Regions from separate parts of the Rahnella sp. R3(2024) genome, predicted to be linked through region 1. Evidence: predicted binding sites of a transcription regulator. Region 1 holds the regulator's gene; the other holds the start of a gene.
What was found. The regulator CRP, encoded in region 1, controls carbon source genes, mostly activating them, when cyclic AMP is high. The targets are predictions, from matches to a motif close to ATGTGANNNNNNTCACAT.

Region 1 (7,504 bases):
GCGAGTTGTGCGACAAACATCAGGCGCTGCTGGTGCTGGACGAAGTACAAAGCGGCATGGGCCGCAGCGGCAAACTCTTCAGCTACATGCATTACGGTGTGACGCCGGACATTCTGACCACCGCCAAAGCGCTGGGCGGCGGCTTCCCGGTTTCAGCGATGCTGGCAACCGAAGACGTGGCCTCCGTGATGGAGCCGGGCAAACACGGCACCACTTACGGCGGTAACCCGCTGGCCTGTGCCGTGGCTGAAGCGGCTCTGGATATCATCAACACCCCGGAAGTGCTGGCGGGTATCGACGAGCGTCGCGAGAAATTCATCAGCGCGCTGGAGGCCATCAACCAGAAATATCACATCTTCAAAGAATTCCGTGGTCAGGGATTACTGATTGGAGCCGAGCTGTCGGATGCCTTCAAAAACCGCGCGGGCGAGTTCCACGCCGCCGCCGCTGAATTCGGCCTCATGATGCTGGTGGCCGGACCGAACGTAATGCGGTTTGCGCCATCGCTGGTTATCGACTTCGCGGATATTGAAGAAGGGATGCAGCGGTTTGAGAAAGCGGTGGGGAAAGTTTGCGGGGGGTGAGCCCTGCTACACCGCTGGTTAACACCGAAATGTACTCAGTCGGTTTTAACCAGCGGCGAGTGCGTGGCCTCCGCACCCGAGAAATCGAAATAGCGCCGGTCAGTTTTAAAAGACCGGCTGGCTGCAAGACAGTAAAAACCGGAATTTGAAAGGGCATTCCCCTTCACGCCTTGCGCGTCAGCCAGATCCCATGATGCGGCCTCTGCTTCCACGCCAGTGACGAAATCGTATGCATCACGCTGAGATGCGAAATTACGCGTCGCAGGTGGCGTTCCATCTCGGTCAGCGGCATATCCGGGTGTAGTTCAGGCGCATTGAACAGATTGTTCTCGCTGCCCGGCCCGTCGTAGAGCAAACGTTGCTGACAGCTTTGCAGCGCGATTTCGCAGGTTTGTAAATACTCCGTCGCCAGTTTTTCCGGCAGCATGTAATGCTCGCGGGCGAGAATGGTCATCGCGTTAATATGCTCGACCACAAACTGGCTGTGCGTTACCCACAAACGCATATCCGTCAGATAATGCGAGTTAAACCCCGGTTCCTGCATCGCCTGATTCAGCGAGGTAAACAGCTTGTTGTGGGCCTGATTGACCTGCATTCGGGCGTACGCCAGTTTGACGGTATCCGGATTATCCTGCAGTAACAACCGGATCGCTTCCTGATCGGCTTCCAGCGCCTGATGGGCATTTTGTCGCAGCAATCCGCTCTGCCACTGAGGCCACAGCCAGATCGTACCGCCGAAGGCGAGGGCGCAGCCGATCAGAGTATCGATAAGCCGGGGCACCAGAAAATGCACGCCATTCATCGCCAGAAGCTGGAGCGTATACACCGCCGTCACCGTCATACCCACCATCGCCAGCCCGTAGTTTTTCCGCAACACCGTGTACGATATCAGCGTAATCAGCAGCATACACAGCAGCGTGACGCCCTCGGGCAGCTCCAGTTTCAGCAGGGCAGCGGCGATCAGCAATCCCGCCAGCGTGCCGAGCGCACGGTGCTGAATGCGCACGCGGGTGGCGTTATAACCGTTCTGACTGACCAGCATGATGGTCAGCAAAATCCAGTAAGGTTTCGGCAGATTGAAGAACAACCCGAGGCTGCTGCCTAACGCCAGAATAATGCCGAGACGTGCGGCATTGCGCAGGGCAATGGATTTAAAGGACAAATAGCTTTTCAGTGCGGGCCAGAAAGGCAGGCGTGGCTGAGTATTCATCAGATCGCGCCGGTACAATGGCCTCTGGGTACGCAGCAGGCGTGCGATGCGGCTGAAATGGTAATAACAGAACTGGCCGACCGGATTATCCGGATTGCGTGCGGCAATTTTCTCCAGCGCCGCCAGTTCGTTCGCCATGGTAAAACGCCCGGAAAGACGGTGGTAAAGAATGTCGTCAGCAATCACCCGCAGACGGGCTGAAATCACCTGAGCATTACGGCGGATCACCGCTTCCGCATGGCTCTCTTCCACCAGCTTTTGCACTTCTTCCGGCTGATGCAGGCTGACGGTAATGTGCTCCTGCAAATCCAGCGCCACCTGAAAACGCTGAAACAGCCGCTTGTAGTGATGATGATGTCCGTGCTGCGGCAGCATGTGCAGCTGCTGATAAAGCAGGGCGATAAGATCGATGACCTGTTGCTGGCGCTTGAGCAGCGGCGGCAATGCGGTTTCAGGGTCGGTATGCTGTGTCAGCAGGCTGTATTTAGCTTCGAAATAATCCGCCAGTTGCAAATACAGCTGACTGAGGGTTTCGCGCATCGGTTGTTCTTTTGATATGCGAAACCACGCCCAGTTAAACAGGCCGTACCAGGCGGTGCCTGCGGCAAACAGCGCGGGTGCCTGCCACATCGGCCTGACGCCCACCATGCTCAGGGTAAAGATGGTCGCCACCAAGGCACCGGGCAACAGACGCGCATGGAGCGGGCTGATTTCGCCGGTGACGCCCAGTAATAATGCCAGCGACAGCATGATCAGCGGCAGCGGGAGGTGCCACCCGGTCAGCATCACTTGCAGCAGAATGCTGCCCAGCGCAAACAGAGCACCACCAATAATGAGACGTTTGAAAAAGCGTTTGTGGGGAGTATCAAGACCGGCGACGTTACAGCAGGCAGGGCAGAGGGAAAACAACAGGCCCATTTGCAGATTCCCAAACAGCCAGCAGAGGCCGACCGGCAGACATAACACCAGCGTCTGACGCAGTGCATAGTTCACTTCGGGATGATAAAACAGCCTTCGCCATAGCGTCATGGATGAAGCTTAGCCCATAAAAAAGGCGCGACAGTAAGCTGTCGCGCCTTTTTTTGAGGGATTAACGTGTGCCGTAAACGACAATCGTTTTACCGTGTGCGGAGATCAGGCTCTGATCTTCCAGCATCTTGAGAATACGGCCGACGGTTTCACGGGAGCAACCGACGATCTGACCGATTTCCTGGCGGGTAATTTTAATCTGCATCCCGTCCGGGTGGGTCATGGCATCTGGCTGTTTGGCCAGATTCAATAAGGTCTGAGCGATACGGCCCGTTACGTCGAGGAAAGCAAGGTTACCGACTTTCTCTGACGTCATTTGCAGACGGTTTGCCATCTGCGCGGAGAGGCGCATCAAAATGTCCGGGTTAACCTGAATCAGCTGGCGGAATTTTTTATAAGAAATTTCAGCCACTTCGCAGGCAGTTTTAGCACGTACCCAGGCACTGCGTTCCTGACCTTCTTCGAAGAGTCCCAGCTCGCCGATGAAGTCACCTTGGTTAAGGTAGGAAAGTATCATCTCTTTGCCTTCTTCATCTTTAATCAGGACGGCAACCGACCCTTTCACGATGTAGTACAGCGTTTCGGCTTTTTCACCCTGGTGAATCAGCGTACTTTTAGAAGGATACTTATGTATATGACAGTGAGACAGGAACCATTCAAGTGTCGGGTCTGTTTGTGGCTTGCCGAGAACCATTTGCTATTATCCTCTGTTATTATCGCTGCCCAAAATCACAGGGCTCAGAGTTCCCTGTACGGCGTCTGAATATTAATGCGCCCTATCAGCATGTAACTCACCAGAAATGCTGCAAGCGGATGTCGGAGTGAAACAGCCTGTTAATTGCTGTTATCACCTTGGGTTCTGTTCTTAAACCGCGAAAACCGTCACCGCAATTTACTGGAAAGTATGTTTCGGCTTTGTTTGTAACACAGGTTTGCAATGCTGTCTTGTGTTGTCTCGCTTCAGCATGATGGCGATCGGGTTACGTTGCCAGTTTTTAGGTGAAAGGGTACTCTGGGGTGAAAATTTGATGAATAAGAACGCCAGGAGATAAGCAAATGCACGCACGCGTAAAATGGGTGGAAGGTCTGACGTTTTTAGGTGAATCCGCGTCGGGTCATCAGGTTTTAATGGACGGGAATGCCGGTGATAAAGCACCGAGCCCGATGGAAATGTTGCTGATGTCAGCGGGCGGCTGTAGCGCGATCGACGTGGTGTCGATATTGCAAAAAGGCCGCAGCGATGTCCGTGACTGTGAAGTGAAACTGACGTCAGAACGTCGCGAAGAAGCACCGCGTTTGTTCACACACATCAATCTGCACTTCATCGTCACCGGTAAGGACCTGACTGATAAGGTTGTGGAGCGCGCCGTCAGCCTGTCAGCTGAGAAATATTGTTCCGTTTCTCTGATGCTGGGCAAAGCCGCCTCGATCACCCACAGTTTTGAAGTGGTTAACGTCGAATAAGTCACGACCAGTCATACGTCTGGCACTGATGACGCAGTAAATCCAAAAATCGCCGCGCGGCAAACGTCAGCGGCGATTTTTGCGAATAAAGTACGCAGTATTCCGCCTGTGGCAGGGTGTCGATATTGAGCAGACACAGCTTATCCTGCAATCCAAAAGGCGCCCGCATCGCCCGCGCAACAATGGTCAGGTAATCTGACTGCAACACCATATTTAGCCCGCACACTACCGAATCCGTTCGCACCGGCGTTTCTGCGAACGGCGGATGCAATCCGCCCATCGAAAGCTGCAATTGCGGGTAATACCCCATGTCCGTTTCCGGCAGTACCCAGCGCGCCTCATGCAGTTCCTCAAGCGAGGTGGCGTGTGCCAGCGGATGACCGCGCCGCGCGATGATGCCAAACGGTGCGTTAAACAGCGGTTCGCGCACCAGATCCTCCAGCGGAAAGCCCGGCCCGACGGTGCCGACGGCAAAATCCAGCCGGCCTTCGCGCAGCGCCGGTAACAGCACCGAAAGCTGACCTTCTTTGATCAGCAATTTCGACTGCGGAAACTGGGTTTTGAACCCCTCATTCAGTGCCGGAAAAACCGTCAGCGCCAGCAGTGAAGAAAAACCTATCGCCACCGACCCCTGCGAATACTGATTAATTTGCTGAATTTCTTCTGCTGCGCGTTCCAGTTCTTCAAGGATGAACTGCATCCGCTGGGCAAATGCGCGTCCAGTTTCGGTCAGCGCCATGCCCTGATTGCCGCGCACAATCAGCTGCGTATCGAGGGTGTGTTCCAGTTCCCGCAACGTTCTGCTGACCGCCGGTTGTGACTGATTCATCGCCCGCGCCGCACCGCGAATACTGCCGCTGCGGATAACCTGCTGGAAAACCTTCAGTTGCTGTAATTTCGGCAAATAGCGCATCCCGATCCCTATCAGTAAAAAGCATCACCCGCCCAAAAATTGCATCTTATGGCCGCACTGTAAAGCTGATAGCGTCAGGGTTGTTAAAATAATGCGTTGTTATTCAGTTGATTACGTGACGTATGTCGCATTTTATCTTTCGCCCGACAGTGAGAACTTCTGACGTGGTGATAACAAAAAGGGATATCCGCTATGAAAAGTCGTTCCCTGATGATTTTCCTGCTGTTCGTGGGCTATGTCGTGGTGTATATCGACAAAACGGTGATGGGCTTTGCGCTGTTGCCGATAGAGCGCGAATTTACTCTTCAGCCGCAGCAACTGGGCTACATCACCGGGATGTTCTTCCTCGCCTATTCGCTGTTTCAAATTCCCGCCGGCTGGCTGAATGACCGGTTTGGCTATAAAAAAGTGCTGGCGATATCGTTGTTTCTTCTCGGGGGCTTCGCCTTATGTTTCGGCGCACTGGGCTTTGGTCTGGGGCTGCTGGTGACGTTTCGCTTTCTTTCAGGCATCGGCCATTCTGGTTACCCCTGTTCCTGCGCAAAAGCCGTGGTGTCCAACTTCGCCCTCGAACAACGTACCTTCGCCCAGTCCATTCTGCTCTCCTCCGCCGGGCTGGCGATGACCGCCGGGCCGCTCATCGCCGTCCGTGCACTCGATACCCTCGGCTGGCGCGGATCGTTCTCGATTCTCGGTCTGCTGGCCTTTGCCATTGCGGCTGCGATTGTCCTGCTGGTGCCTGATCCGCCGAAAGTGCAGGCCCGTACAGGGGTGAAAACCGGATATCATGAGTTGCTGAAGAATCCGATTGTTTTACTGCTGTTCGTCTCGATTTTCTGCATCAACATTCCTTCTTATGGCCTGATGGCGTGGCTGCCGAAGTATCTGGTGCAGCAGCGGGGCATGTCGCTCGACGTCTCCGGGATGGTGGTTGCCACCGGCGGGCTGGGGATCTGGATTTCGTCGCTGGCGACAGGCTGGCTGGTCGGGCGTTATATGCAGGGCAACGAGCCGAAAGTGATTTTCTGCTGCACCTTGCTCAGTGCCGTGTGCATCTGGCTGGTGTACACCTCAACGTCGGCGGTGACCGCCGGTTTATGTCTGTTCCTCGGCTACGTTTTCCTGATGGCGTCATTTGTTACGGTCTTTACGCTGCCGATGAAACGCCTGCCCGCTGAGGTGATGGGGGCGGCGATGGGGCTGATTAACACTGGCGGAACACTCGGCGGATTTGTGGCACCGATAGCGATGGGATATCTGATCAGCGTCAGTCACGGATATCTCTCGACGTTTGTTTTTCTGGCGCTGGCGATGGTGGTTGCCGGTCTGGCGATCCTGCCGCTGGCGATGAAACCGCGCGCAACGCTGCGTGATGCGGCTTAACTGAGGAGAAGTGTGATGACTTTTAATTTCGAGGCGATGCTGGCTGATGTCCGGGCGGACGTGCTGCGCTGGCGCAGACATCTTCATGCTCATCCTGAGCTGTCATTTCAGGAGCATAACACGGCGGATTATATCGCCCGTCAGCTGGAAGATTTTGGCGGCCTGACCCTGACGCGGCTGACGCCCAACAGCGTGGTGGCCGATTTACAGGGCGCACATCCGGGGCCGAAATATGCGCTGCGCGCGGACATTGATGCCTTACCGATTCAGGAAGAAAACGACGAACCCTTCTGCTCGACGGTGCCCGGCGTGATGCACGCCTGCGGCCATGATGCCCATACTGCGATGCTGCTGGGTGCGGCGAAAGTGCTGACGCAATGCCAGCCTGCGCTGCACGGCTCGGTGAGGTTTATCTTTCAGCATGCGGAAGAGCTTCCACCGGGCGGCGCGCAGGAACTGGTGGATTTAGGTGTGCTGGACGGCGTTGAGAAAATCTTCGGCCTGCATGTGATGCCAAACTCCCCGACCGGCGAAGTAGGGCTGAAAGAGGGCGTGTTCTGCGCTTCTACGGATAATTTCGACATCACCATTACCGGCAAAGGCGGTCATGGTTCGATGCCACATCTGTGCGTGGATCCTGTAGTGATTGGCGCTGAAGTGGTGACGGCGCTGCAAAACGTGGTGGCCCGCCGTATCGACCCGCTTCAGGTGCCGGTGCTGACCATCGCCACCTTCCAGACGGGCGAAAGTTATAATGTGATCCCGGAGCGGGTAAAACTCGCCGGTACGCTGCGCACCCATCACAGCACGGTACGCGAGCAGGTGCCGCAATTGATGGAGCAGATTATTTCGGGGATTACCGCCGCGCACGGCGCGCAGTATGAACTGCGCTGGACGCGTGGTTACGTCAACGGAGATAAC
Region 2 (7,504 bases), 230 kb from region 1:
CACCCCGGTCTTTCAGCGCCGTCGCCAGAGATTCCTGCAACGCGTTACGATTCGCGAAACCGGTAACAAGATCGGTGTTTGCCAGCACGCGTAAACGCTCCTGCGCTTTACGTTCGTCGGTGATGTCTGAGCCTGAGCAGATCAGAAATTTTTGCTGCTTGCCGCTGCCGCTGTGAACGAATTTATTGCGAAACAGGAACAGCCGCTGGCCTTTGACGGTATTGATCCAGCGTTCGACTTCGTAGGATTGCTGGTTCTGAAAGAAACTGCTGATGTTCTGACGTGAGGCCAGACCTTCTTCCATCGACATGAATAAATCGTAGGCGCTGCGCCCGATAACATCCTCTTCACGCAGGCCGGTGTACTCTTCGCTCAGCCGGTTAAAACGGTGGATTTTGCCTTCCTGATCGATAATGACGATCACGGAATTGGCTTCGGAAACGACCTGCTCTGCAAAGGTCAGTCCGACCTCTAAATCGTGCGCGACGGACTCGGTGTCCTGATAGGCCGACGCAGTGCCCGCCCAGACCTGACCATCAATTTTTCGGCCCACCAGAAACAGGCGCACCTGTGATCCGAACAGCGTGATGTCCAGCGTAAAACTTGAGGTAATCCCGGTCAGTTGTCTGATCTTTCCTGCCTGCCATTGGGTCAGGGAGATCGCCACGTTGACGATGCCTTTCTCAGCAGATAACTCCAGCGCGTTGCTGTCTGAACCCAGTCGCCAGTATGGGCGGGGCGTACCAAAATGCAGGTACAGGATGGAGGCATCTTGTGAGTCGACCATGGAATGTTTCTCCGCAAAGAACGCAAAACGCCGTCTGCGCAGTGACCTGGCGACAGTCAGCACAGACGGAGCTTACTCTGTTGAGCCCACTCGCAACGCTCCGCATCCGGCGGATAAAGGCAAAAGGGCATAACACATTGAAATTAAGGTTAGCAACTGTCCGTTATATATCCAGTTTACGGGCAGAAATTGCCGCCCAGTGCTGACGACACACGTTGCCGGATGCCGTCAGCACTGAGGGGCTTTTGACCGATCTCCGGGCGAGCATGCCGCCCGAAGATCGCTTTCGAGATTACTTCAGCAGGAAGCTGGTTTGTTTGACGTTTTCTGAATCCAGCCCAACGAAGACGTTGAACTTGCCAGGCTCGGAAGCCCATTTCAGCTGATCATTGTAGAAACGCAGATCCTGTTCGTTCACTGTAAAGGTGACGACTTTTTGCTCACCCGGCTGCAACTCGATTTTCTCGAAGTTTTTCAGCTGCTTGACCGGACGGCTGATCGACGCGGTGACGTCCTGCAAATACAGCTGCACGATGGTCGCGCCGCTGCGTTTACCGGTATTTTTCACCGTCACGCTGGCGGTCAGCGGGTGTTTGGCATCCATGGTGGTGGAAGACAGGCTGACGTCAGAGACGCTGAAGTCGGTATAGCTCAGACCATAACCGAACGGGAACAGCGGGCCGTTAGTGATATCAAAATAGCGGGTGGTGTATTTATCCGGATGCTGTGGATTAAACGGACGCCCTGTATTAAGGAAGCTGTAATACAGCGGGATCTGGCCCACTGCGCGCGGGAAGGTCATCGGCAATTTGCCTGACGGGTTGTAAGCGCCAAACAGCACGTCAGCAATCGCGTGGCCGCCTTCGGTGCCGCTGAACCAGGTTTCCAGCATCGCGTCGGAGATTTCATTTTCCCATGACAGCGTCAGCGGACGGCCATTCATCAGAACAATGACCAGCGGTTTGCCAGTCGCTTTCAGGGCTTTCAGTAAGTCGCGCTGGCTTTGCGGGATGTTCAGTTCAGAACGGCTGGACGCCTCGTGCGCCATACCTTGCGCCTCACCAACGACCGCGACCACAACGTCAGATTTTTCAGCGGTTTTCACTGCTTCATCAATCATTTCCTGCGGTTTACGTGTGTCGTTGATCACCTGCTTGTCGTAAGAGTTGAGGAAATCCACCATGGCCTGATCGTCAGTGACGTTAGCGCCGCGTGCATAAAGAACGTTGCCTTTATCGCCGAGCACATCTTTCATGCCCTGCAGGACGGTGACCGCCTGAGCCGCTTTACCGGCGGCAGACCAGCTGCCCATGACGTCACGTTTGCTGTCAGCCAGCGGTCCGATCACGGCGATGGTGCCCGCTTTCTGCAACGGTAATGTCTGATTGTTGTTTTTCAGCAGCACCAGCGAGGTTCGCGCCACTTCGCGCGCTTCGTTGCGGTGCAGGCGGCTTTCGGCGTTGGTATCTGCCGGGTCGCTCGACTGTGGGCCTAAATGACGGTACTCATCCACAAACAGGCCCATGTCCCATTTTGCGGCCAGTACGTCACGCACCGCACGGTCGATATCATTCTGGCTGACCATGCCGTCAGCGAGCAGGCCTTTCAGATACTTGCCGTACATGTTATCCGCCATGTCCATATCGACACCGGCTTTCAATGCCATGGCCGCCGCCTGACGATCGTCTTCGGCTACGCCGTGTTTGACCAGGCCGCCGATAGCGCCGTGGTCGCTGACGGTCAGGCCTTTGAATTGCCAGTCGTCACGCAGAATGTCTTTTAAAAGCCAGGTGTTGGAGGTGGCAGGCGTGCCGTTGATACTGTTCAGCGCCACCATCACACCGCCCGCACCCGCATCGACAGCGGCTTTGTACGGTGGCATGTAGTCGTTGAACATACGCGTCAGACTCATATCCACGGTGTTGTATTCCCGGCCGCCTTCGACAGCGCCGTACAACGCGTAGTGTTTGACGTTTGCCATCACAGCGTCAGGGGCAGACGGGTCTTTGCCCTGATAACCGGTAACCATTTCATGCGCAAGGCGTGAAGTGAGATAGGTGTCTTCACCGAAACCTTCGGAAACACGGCCCCAGCGTGGATCGCGGGTCACATCTACCATCGGCGAGAACGTCATGTTCAGGCCATCGGCTGCGGTTTCTTTTGCAGAAATGCGTGCGCTGGTGGCCACGGCCTGCATGTCCCAGCTGGCTGCCAGACCGAGGCTGATCGGGAAAATAGTGCGCTGGCCGTGTACCACGTCATACGCATAGAAAGGAGGGATTTTCAGGCGGCTGTTTTTCACCTCATCCTGAAGGCGGCGGATATCGGGTTTGGTCACGGTATTAAATACGCCACCGACTTTGCCGTCGCGAATATCGGCCATGATCGCTTCTTTCGGATAATCAGTCCCGACGGTCACCAGATTCAACTGACCAATTTTTTCATCAAGGGTCATTTTTTTCATCAGATCAGCAATGAACGCGTTGCGCTCTTTTACCTGATTCTGAGGTATACCCGCCGTTTCTACTGCCAGAGCAGAAGCAGAACTTACCAGTAGCACAAACGCGCCGAGCATGTGATGCGTATTCATCGGAATTCCTTCAGCCATAAGCAGGGATGCCAAAACAGAGAAAATTCAGCAGCCTGAAGCAAACAAATCAATGATCATTCTAAGAAAAGTATAGTGTGAGAATCTAATACGACCCTTCAACTATTAGCAATCAATAGTTTTATCGTGCGGCACATTATCTTTTACCTGTGGAGACAGATCGCAATTTACAGGTAATCGGGCAGATGGCTACTAAAAGACGTTCGATATACCCCGCAATTTCAGACAATTAGGATTAGATGACAAATCGGTTCAGTAATGAGCGATGAAATAGCGCGGGAAGGGAGATTTTTGCACAATGAGCCGGGCAGAGCGTGATGCTCAGCCCGGAAAAAGCCGATCAATCTGTCAGGCAGGAATCAATAATAAAACGGCATTAATAATAGAACGGCATATCGGTGGGGGTTTTACTCATCACATCGAAGAAAACGTCTTTGGTCATTGACCAGAATTGCGCAATGGCAGCGGCGTTGTAAGTCATGCCCATCAGGCTCATGACAAAGAAACAGGTCACCGTCAGGCCAAGACCGCTACAGACGAAAGCCATGGTGTTGCGGCTCGACTGGCGGCACAGAATATTGAGCTGGCTGGTGCAGAACATCAAAAAAGCGCTCAGCAATTCCCAGCGCATCATGACTATTCCGGCAGTTAACGTTCCCATTGATAAAATCCTTACTCACTACAGCCGGTTGCACGATGCCAAAATCAGCCGCAAAGGCTGTTTAAACAAGGTGGGCAATGGGCTTACTGAAAAAATGAAGAAACACAATAATGTGATGTATGTCACATTATATCATCAGATTTTCGTCATGAGCAGGGGCGATGAGCAAAAATTGCTCGCTAATGCATTTTATGTATAACGCACAGCTGATTCATGGCCGTGCGTTATTAAAGGCGGGAATGAGGTAAAGGAATTACGCGCCGTAGCCCATCACCTGCAACAGATGCTGAGCCTGCTGCACAGCTTCCTGGCGGTGTGCGACGCCGAGTTTTTGATACAGGTTACGGATATGCGTTTTGATGGTGGTGGACGCCACATCCAGCTCACCGGCGATCTGATCATTGCTGTAACCGGAATAGATCAGCCCCAGTACCTGCCACTCGCGCTGGGTCAGCGGGCTGGTGCGAATGAGTTCCGGCACCTGCGGGTGGGTCAGCAGCTTATTAACGAAGCCTTCGTCGAAATGTGCAAACTTGTGGCGGTGATGCTGGTTAATCTCGCGCAGGATTTGCTGGGCGCGGCGCTGTTCCAGCTCGGGCAGCAAATTAAGCTGAATCAGCTGACGAAGTTGCTGCGCCATCATTTCGCCTTCGATGACGAAGTGGCTGACAAAGCCGGTGCGGTTCGCCAGCCCGAGCGCTTCGATCAGGACTTTCTGCGCGTCGCTTTTGCGCCCGGTATGCCAGTACAGCAGATTACTCAGCAGCAGATTGCGGTTCAGATCGCTGGTCAGACGCAGCTGGCGGGCGTTCTGGTTCAGTTCATCCAGCACCACTTCGGCTTCATCAAACTTCTCCAGCAAAATCTGCACGCGGGCAATATTGCGCCACTGGCCCTGCTGGAAATGGTTGTCCGCCATGTCCGGTTTTCTGGCCTGTTGCAGCCATTGTCGCGCGGCGGCTTTATCGCCGATCATCTGCCAGTAAATCACCCGTGGCTTGTCGGTGTTGGTCAGCCAGTCAATATGGTACTGACCGGTTTTAAGCAGGGCCTCGCAGCGCTGTAAATGGTGGTGCGCGTTGTCGAGCTGGCCGCGCGCCAGCGAGCATTTCGCCAGCATCGCCAGACATTGCAACTGCTGCTGCGGCTGGAAATTGGTCAGCACGTTGAGCCCTTCACGGGCGGCCTCTTCGGCATCGTCAAGCCGCGACCACGACCACAATAACTGTGACCGCAGACGCAGCAGGAATTCATGCATCGGTAACTGTTCGAGATGTTGCTCGCGCACCAGTTCAAACGCGCGATCCTGCATTTCATAGGCCGCCTGCAAATAGCCCTGAGCAATCAGGATTTCACTCTGTTGCAGCAGCGCCCATAACGCGTAGTGATAAGCTTCGTACCGGCGGGCGATCTGTTCAGTTTGCTGCATCAGCGGCAGCGCGCGGGTGAGATCGCCTTTGCAGTGCTGAATCTCACCGGTGACTGAGGTGGCGACGATGCGGCTGTAATAGCTTTCATACGGCAGGAAACGCAGGGCATCGGCGGCCAGTTTTTCCGCCTCATCCTGACGGCCATCGTTGATCGCCACCTGCGCGCGCAGGGCGTCGAACTCGGCGGTCATGTCCTGCTCCATCACAATGCTGCGCTGTTGCATTTCACTTTCCGCGCGCACCAGCAGGGTTTCCACTTCGGCATAACGATGCTGACTTTGTGCCAGCCAGGCCTGCAACAGGACCAGCTTGGGATTTTGGATCAGGCGCTCATACGGCAGCGCGTTCAGACACTCTTCCAGCAAGGCCAGTTCGCTTTGATTAAACAGCGCCCAGGCGTGTTGCAGCAGAATATCCCGCAGCATATCGGTGTCTTCGGCTCCCAGCGCGTGATGAATGGCTTCGGCGGGGAAGCCTTGCGCCAGCCAGCCTTCGGCAGCCGCACGATGAATGGCGGGCAGTTCAGCCGCCAGTTCCCACTGGCAGCGCTGACGCAGGAAGGTGGCAAACAAAGGGTGGAAGTTAAACCATTCGCCCGTGTCATCCATGCGATGGATGAATAATCCCTGGCGCTCTAATTCTTCCAGACGCTGCTGGCCGTTGTCTCCGCCGGTCAGACGCACAATCAGCGCGTCATTCATTGAGCGCAGCAGCGAGCAGCGCAGCAGGAAATCACGCGTCGGCGCATCCACGCGATCCAGCACTTCATCCACCAGATACTCGGATAAATGGCTGGCATTCAGCCCGGCAAGTTTACGGGCGGATTGCTGAGTTGACTGCTGGGCAGGCGTGGTGGACTGGCGCGCTGAGAGCGCAATCAGTTGCAGCGCGGTGGCCCAGCCCGCGACGTCATCACACAGACGGCTGCTGTCAGCCTGATCGATCGGATCCCTGAGACGGCAGTCGAAGAATTGTTGTGTTTCGGGATGGGTAAAGGCCAGATGGGAAGCGTTCAGCTCCAGCAACTGGTCGCGCACGCGCAGGTTCGCGATGCCCAGCGGTGGCAGGGTACGGGAGAGCACCACCAGCGACATATTCTCCGGCTGATGGCGCAGGAAAAAGCGCATGCCCTCATGAATGGCATCGTTCGAAATCAGATGGTAGTCGTCGATCACCAGCAACAGCGGGCGGTGCCAGTCGGAAAGCTCCACGAACAGTTGCCCGAACAACGCGGACAAACTGGCGTACTGATGCTTCTGGCTCAAGGCTTCGCTCTTCACGCAATGACCGCCGCAGGCCTGCTGAACGGCGGCGATCAGGTAGCTGGCAAAACGCTCCGGCTGATTGTCGCTTTCATCCAGAGAATACCAGCCCAGATCGCTTTTACCCGCCGCCCAGTGTGCCACCAGCGTCGTTTTCCCATAGCCCGCCGGGCTGGCGACCAGGGTCAGACGATAATTAGGCGCAGTCGAGAGTTTCGTCAGCAGACGATCGCGAACCACAGTATTTTGCTGCCGCACCGGGCGGCTCAGTTTTGACGGGATCAGCATTTTTTTCGATTCTTTTGACGATAATCTGGGGGCGGCTTAATTATTTCACAGCGTGTAATTAATCACTTTTCCTAAAGTCCTCCTTTGAAACATTGATTGCAAGAATGTTACGTCTTTACATGCCGTTAAGTTGCTCTGCATCACACTTCTTAATACAAATTTTCCGCCGTTCGCCCTGACCCCCTGTCTCCTCCGGCTACGCCCCGTTTCTCCTCCCCGCCTAATCTGTGACGGGATGATGCCGCTCACCGACACAAGCGTCAGCATAGTGATAATCAACATCAGACTTCCCTACAAATTCCCGGATAAAGAGGCATGTGATGCAGGTGACTTTGGATAAAACGCAGTTTTTAGCCGCGCTGAAACGCCAGTGGCAGGGGTTCGGTTTACAACAGGCGCAGGACATGACGCCGCATCAGTGGTGGCAGGCCACCAGTGCCGCGTTATCCGAGCAACTCAGTGCGCAGC

Region 2: ABSH60_RS06970 (YjcB family protein) is a predicted target of CRP. The motif match lies at 4,167-4,184, and genes of this name have one in related genera.

What each region holds. Positions count from the first base shown of each region.
Region 1 is NZ_JBHGBU010000001.1:1,788,656-1,796,159, reverse strand. It holds gene ABSH60_RS08200 (aspartate aminotransferase family protein) at 1-584, shown strand, start outside; gene ABSH60_RS08195 (YccS/YhfK family putative transporter) at 748-2,823, opposite strand; gene crp (cAMP-activated global transcriptional regulator CRP) at 2,885-3,517, opposite strand; gene ABSH60_RS08185 (OsmC family protein) at 3,880-4,287, shown strand; gene ABSH60_RS08180 (LysR substrate-binding domain-containing protein) at 4,289-5,200, opposite strand; gene ABSH60_RS08175 (MFS transporter) at 5,393-6,583, shown strand; gene ABSH60_RS08170 (amidohydrolase) at 6,599-7,504, shown strand, end outside.
Region 2 is NZ_JBHGBU010000001.1:1,557,341-1,564,844, reverse strand. It holds gene pdeR (cyclic di-GMP phosphodiesterase) at 1-787, opposite strand, end outside; gene bglX (beta-glucosidase BglX) at 1,080-3,377, opposite strand; gene ABSH60_RS06970 (YjcB family protein) at 3,772-4,056, opposite strand; gene malT (HTH-type transcriptional regulator MalT) at 4,310-7,036, opposite strand; gene malP (maltodextrin phosphorylase) at 7,357-7,504, shown strand, end outside.